2 regions of the Arthrobacter sp. efr-133-R2A-63 genome follow, and region 2 is predicted to be linked to the other one. Evidence: riboswitches for the same ligand, from Rfam matches in the RefSeq annotation. Region 2 holds a riboswitch; the other holds the start of a gene.
What was found. A riboswitch is a leader RNA that binds a small molecule or an ion and turns the genes downstream of it on or off. The one in region 2 is predicted to bind cyclic di-AMP.
Positions count from the first base shown of each region.

Region 1: another riboswitch for cyclic di-AMP. It lies ahead of QRN45_RS11470 (aggregation-promoting factor C-terminal-like domain-containing protein); the one in region 2 lies ahead of QRN45_RS18885 (M23 family metallopeptidase).

Region 1 is NZ_JARVRG010000021.1:142,854-146,058, forward strand. It holds gene QRN45_RS11465 (sensor histidine kinase) at 1-1,306, shown strand, start outside; cyclic di-AMP (ydaO/yuaA leader) riboswitch at 1,470-1,642, shown strand; gene QRN45_RS11470 (aggregation-promoting factor C-terminal-like domain-containing protein) at 1,645-2,376, shown strand; gene QRN45_RS11475 (glycosyltransferase) at 2,538-3,205, shown strand, end outside.
Region 2 is NZ_JARVRG010000036.1:55,435-58,639, forward strand. It holds gene QRN45_RS18880 (NlpC/P60 family protein) at 1-658, opposite strand, end outside; cyclic di-AMP (ydaO/yuaA leader) riboswitch at 664-830, opposite strand; gene QRN45_RS18885 (M23 family metallopeptidase) at 976-1,794, opposite strand; cyclic di-AMP (ydaO/yuaA leader) riboswitch at 1,797-2,007, opposite strand; gene QRN45_RS18890 (iron-dependent transcriptional repressor DtxR) at 2,134-2,829, opposite strand; gene serC (phosphoserine transaminase) at 3,102-3,205, shown strand, end outside.

The DNA of each region.
Region 1 (3,205 bases), on a different contig from region 2:
GGACCAGCAATTGATGCAGGCCTCGCACGGGCGCCCGCCGCAAGGCAACCCCGGCGGCCGTCCGGACCCCCTGGATCCCCGGGGCCAGAGCATCGGCACCCTGAACGCGCGAATCCTTGGCGGCCAGGTGAGCAGCGATGCCGGGTTCCTCTCCTCGGATGCCACCCGTACTCCGTTGTCGCCCAGCGATGCCGGAATACTGTTGGCGCTCCCCTCCGATGGCCGTCCGGTTGATCGCACCCTCTCCAATGGCGGCTACCGGCTGGTAGCCGCCGAAACCCCCTATGGCGATGTGGTCATCACGGGGCTGCCGCTTGCCTCGAAAGAAGACACCGAGGCCTCGCTCGTGTGGACCATGGTGCTGGTGTCCTTGGGCGGGCTGATCCTGATCGGGCTGGCCGGAACCGTCCTGATCCGCCGTACCATGCGTCCCTTGGAGCAACTTTCCGACGTCGCCACGAAGGTATCGAAGCTTCCGCTCGACGCCGGTGAGGTGGCACTCGCGGTGCGCGTTCCGGCGTCGGCGGCCCACCCGGGCACAGAGGTGGGAAGCGTGGGCCATGCATTGAACCTCATGCTGGACAACGTCTCGAGCGCCCTCGAGGCGCGCCAGCAAAGCGAAACGAAAGTGCGCCAGTTCGTGGCCGACGCGTCACACGAACTACGCACTCCGCTGACGGCCATCCGCGGCTACACAGAGCTCTTGCGCATGACCGAGACGTTCACCGAGGACGGCCGCAAATCACTGGGCCGGGTGCAAAGCCAGTCCGAACGCATGACCACCCTCGTGGAGGACCTCCTTCTGCTGGCCCGGCTTGACGAAGGCAAGGCCCCGGAGTTCACCGATGTGGACCTCACGCAGTTGGTGGTCGAAACCGTCAGCGACGAGAAAGTCATGGCCCCCGAACACATCTGGCAGCTCAAGCTCCCGGATGAGCCCATCACGGTCCGCGGCGACACCACTCAGCTCCACCAGGTCTTGGCAAATCTGCTCTCCAACGCCCGCAAGCACACGGAGGCGGGTACCACCGTGGTCACCGGCGTCATGCGTTCCGCCGATGGCAGCGCCGTGGTGACCGTGACGGATAACGGGCCGGGCATCCCGCCGGATTTCCAGGGCAGGATTTTCTCGCGCTTTGCCCGTGCCGACGCCGCCCGCTCCGGTTCCGAGGGCACGTCCGGGCTCGGCTTGTCGATCGTGGAATCCATCGTTCAGGCGCATGGCGGTACTGTCGAAGTGGCATCGCGGCCGGGCCGGACGGAGTTTGCGGTGCGGCTTCCGGCGCTGAGGACCGCCACGGCCTGAAGGCCGTCCACAAAATGACGACGCCGGTGCGCGGCGAGCGCAAGTCGACGCACCGGCGTCGTGATCTCCGTTACCCAAATGTGACTTAAGCCGAATCCTCCTGTACCGTCGAATAGGTGCGCCGGATTATTCCGGCCGCCGCCGGGTAGGCGCCGAGCTCTGCCCCTCCCCGGTGCCAACAGTCCAGGCAGAGACGGGGGACCCAGGTCTCCGGGCAAGCGCTCATGTTGAGCCAGCCCTAGGGGTGAAGCCGCACCGCCACGATTCCCAGTGGCCACGGCCGGATGACCTCATCCGAATCCGACAGCTAACTCCGCAGGCGTCGAGAGGCAATCACCATGTCTGATTCCAGGAATCAGTCGCGCTCTGTTGCGCGCCACCGCGGCGAACCTGCCCGGAGAAACAAGTCACGTTCCACGTTGAGGCGAGTCGCCTCGAACCTCGGCACCGGCCAGCGCATGGCAGTTGTTGCCGGCGTCGTCGCCGTGTTCCTCGGTGCCGGTGCTGCAAGCCAGGCCGCCGGACAAGCCATCAATGCCCAGGACATGAGCCGTTCGTCGGATTCCCGCGCGGCTAGTCACTCAGCCACTCCATTCGCCACCGCCACGCCGTCGGCGAGCGCGAGCGCCAAGCCGAGCGCCACGCCGGTTCCGAGCCGGGCAGCCGCCCCGGCTCCGGCCGCCGTCGCGCCCCAGGCTGCAGCCCCCGCCGCGCCGGCACCCCCGGCCGCACCTGTTGCCCCGGCCGCACCTGTTGCCCTCGACGATCCCGCCGGCGCCCAGGCCTATGCCGCTAGCCTCCTGCCGTCCTACGGTTGGGGTCAGGGCGAGATGTCCGCACTGATCACCTTGTGGAACAAGGAATCGGATTGGCGCACGACTGCCACCAACGCCTCCAGCGGCGCTTACGGAATCGGGCAGTCGCTGCCGGGCGCGAAAATGGCATCCGAGGGCGCCGATTGGCAGACCAACTACCAGACGCAGATCCGCTGGGGCCTGAACTACATCAAGGAACGCTACGGATCGCCGTCCGCGGCGTGGTCCTTCCACCTCGCGAACAACTGGTACTAAGCCAGGAGCTACGCACAAAGAACGCAGAGGTCCGTCCCTTCCGGGGGCGGACCTCTGCGTCTAGTGGCCACACATGCGAGTCGCCATGCCGGTCGGAGATCCACAGCCATATCACAGGTTCCGCCTAAAGCCCTCATAATCGGCAGCCGCACTCTGGATACATGACGCTCATCGAATCCACCTCCGGTACCCTGAAGGACCCCGCGGTGGTGCCGCCGGGCCTTTCCCTCCAGCCCAACGCTCCCCTCCAGCCCAACGCTCCCCTCCAGCGCAGCACGGTGCGACGCGCGCCCGTGGACACCCACACCGCCATCCCCGTGCTCGATGTCACGATCCCGGTCTTCAACGAGGAACGCGACCTTGAGGAGTGCCTGCGCCGGCTTCACGGCCACTTGCGCGAGACGTTCCCGCACGGCTTCCGCATCACCGTGGCGGACAACGCGAGCACGGACGGCACCTTGAAAATCGCTGAACGCGTGGCGAGGGAGCTGCCCGAACTCGCTGTTGTCCATCTTGAGGAGAAGGGACGCGGCAACGCCCTTCGCAAGGTGTGGCTTGCATCGCCGTCCCCGGTTCTCGCTTACATGGACGTGGATCTGTCCACGGACCTCGCCGCTCTGGCGCCCCTTCTGGCACCGCTGATCTCCGGCCACTCGGACCTCGCCATCGGCACGCGCCTGACGCGGAACTCAAGGGTTGTCCGCGGCCCCAAGCGCGAGTTCATTTCGCGCAGCTACAACCTGATGCTGCACTCGTTCATGGGCGCCCGTTTCAGCGATGCGCAGTGCGGCTTCAAGGCGATCCGGGCAGATGTCGCCCAGCAGCTCCT
Region 2 (3,205 bases):
AAACGGCGATGTGGGCCATGCCCATGCCACCGTTCTGGTAGTAGACGAGGTCACCCGGCTGCGCTTCAGCAGCGCTGACCGTGCGGCCGAGGGAGAGGTAGTCTGCCGGCCAACCGTGGAAGTGGATGCCAACGGCAGCCAAGGAGTTCGAAGCCAGGGCCGTGCAGTCCTGGGCAACGCCAAGCTGTGCGTAAGCTGCGGCAGCAATTGCCGCGCCCTGGCCGCTGGCAACCTTCGTTGCGGGAGAAACAGCAGCAGTCACGGAAAGCGTCGAGACGCCGGTAGCGGCACCCGTTGCAGCCTGCGGAGCAGGAGCAGCTTCCTGGGTAGCGACCGGAGCAGCAACAACCGGAGCAGCCTCGGTGGAAACCGTCGGGCGCTCGTACTTGATGGCGACGGAGGAGTCGGCCGAAATGCTGGCTTGGGCGACGGACTGGACTTCCAGGGCGGAAGTCGAAGTGGACTCGCGGGGGACGTTGGTTTCTGCAGCGTTGGCTGCGATACCGCTAGTAAGCACCAGACCGGAAGCAGCTGCGATAACCGCTGCCTGACGGCCTACGCCACCGGCGTTGCTGCCGACAGTCTTAGCGATAACGGCAAGCGAGTTGGTCTTGGTGACCGCGGCACGGTGGCGCGCGACAGTAGAGCGTGAAGACACGTTAAGAGGCCTCTCCCTATGCCCGCGAGGTAAGCTGTCGGATTCGGATGGGAGTCATCCGGCCACACTTCTCCCTCTCGGAAGTTGTGCGACTTAACCCCAAGGCCATCCGTGAAGATGACCAAAAGTGGGTCCCCCGCCTCTGCCAGACGATGTTTTGCGAACGGAACCTCGAGCAGTGGCAGAGCTAGGCAATCCACTCGAGTGCATCAACTCTCTAAAAGTTGATGCGTCTTAGACGGTACATGAGTTTTGGCTGAATGTCACATTCAGGTCACGGAGCGTGACAAGCATGCGAGAGGCTTCCATCGGATTGGCTACAGCCAGCCCAGGGGGTCGACGACGTCGCCGTTGACCATGACTTCAAAATGGAGGTGGCAGCCGGTGGAGGCGCCGGTAGTGCCGCTCAACGCGATGACGTCGCCGCGGCTGACAGTCTGGCCCACGTGGACGTTGAACGAAGACAAATGGTTGTACGTGGTTTCCAGGCCGTTGCCGTGGTCCACCACAATGCGGTTCCCGCCGCCATACGGATGCCAGCCGGCGAAGGTCACCTTGCCCGCCGCAGCGGCATGGACCTGGGTGCCGCACTGGGCCACGAAGTCCTGGCCCCGGTGGAATTCGCCTAGGCCGCCCGTGATGGGGTTCACGCGGTAACCGAACGGCGAGGCCGTGATCAGGGTATCCAGCGGCGCCCCGAGTGTGCCCTTGGAGGACGACGTCGTGATGGTGCCGACGGACTGCGCGCTCAGGAGCTGTTTGAGCCTGCTGTCCGGATCTGCCGTGGTGGAAACCGCAGCGCGGCTGAAATCGATCGTGGCGCTTGCCGCGGCCGGGATTTCAGGCTGGGTTCCCACTGCCAGGGCCGTCTGGTTCAACTCAGGGGTGGCCGTCATGGCGCCGGCGCCCGGCATGGCGATCGTGAGGATGAGGCCGGTAGCCGCAAGGGCCACGCCGGCCTTCTGCCCCGCTCCGCTCGCTGCGGCGAACTCGGCCATCTGCCGCAAAGGTCCCTTGCGGCGGCGGAGTTCGCGATGGGGATCGCGGGGCCGCTGGTGCTCGACGGCGCTTGCGCTCCGCAGCTCAGCAGCAGGACCGGACGCGCGCCTGCGGCCCCTGGTGTTCTGCGTGGTCAAGGTTTTCCTCTCTGGCAAGCCTGCGAAGTTAGCTGTCGGATTCGGGCCAGAGAGATCGTGGACCCGGTCCGCACGAAGGACGCGAAGCGCAGGGCTACTCCGAGGAGGACCCTGCGCAATGTGTGCTTCTGCTGCGGACTTCACCCCAAGGCCGTCTTTCGACGGCCGATGGTGGTTCCCCCGCTTCTGCCAGTGAATGGACTAATCCACCTGATCCACTGGCAGAACTCGGCTTCGGATCAGGTAACGCTTTGGTATCGGCGCCAGTACCCAACTATAGGGGATTAAGCCCCCGCGGTAATAATTTCGTTATCTTTGCCGCTCGCCTTGCCGGAGAGGCTAGGCGACCGTGACAAACACGTGCGAGGCAACCTCCGGCGGCAGCTCCAGGGCGCCGTCGATATTGGGCACGCGGACTGAGATGTACTCCCCCACCCGTTCCAGGGAAACCCTGGCACCGGGACGGATTCCGCCCTCGTCCAGCTGCACCAGGAGTTCCGGTTCCACCTGGATCGGTTCGGCCAATCGGCTGACGGTGACCCGGTTTTCAGGTGAGTATTCGTTCATCGCGTCAAGGAGGTTGACCACGCCGTCCGTAAACGCGTGGGACGCGGCTCCGCCCAATGCTTCGAGTCCCGGAATGGGGTTGCCGTAGGGCGATTCCGTGGGGTGGTCCAGGAGCTCGTAGAGCCGCCGCTCCACGCGCTCGCTCATGACGTGCTCCCAGCGGCACGCTTCATCGTGGACGTAGGCCCAGTCAAGCCCGATGACATCGGCGAGGAGCCGTTCCGCGAGCCGGTGCTTGCGCATGACTTCCGTGGCGCGTTTCCGGCCCGTTTCGGTCAGCTCAAGGTGCCGGTCGTTGGACACAATCACCAGGCCGTCGCGTTCCATCCGACCGATCGTCTGGGAAACAGTTGGGCCGGAGTGCCGCAAGCGTTCGGCGATGCGTGCGCGAAGAGCCACGATGTTCTCTTCTTCAAGCTCCAAAATGGTCCGAAGATACATCTCAGTGGTATCGATCAGATCCGTCATCCAGCTCAGCTCCTCGAGCGCAGTATCTTGCGTGTTTTCGCCAGCTCCAAGCTTAGCTTATTTGGAATTACTCCGGATAATTACGACGCCGGTCCAGCGCTCTTCCGCCGTCCCATCCGGAGCCGACCAAACAAATGCTTTCCACGTGGCGGACTATGACACCTCCGGTTCTGCCCCCGCCTGCGGCGTCGGGCAGAATTGGGAAGTCGAAGGAGGCAGCTTGCCACCTGCCACGACCCATCTAGGCCGCTACTTCACCATTGGAGCATCCCGTGAGCGACAACAGCATCACTATCCCCGCCGATTTGCTGCCCAAGGACGGCCGCTTCGGCGCCGGGCCCTCCAAGGTCCGCCCGGAGCAGATCGAGGCCCTGTC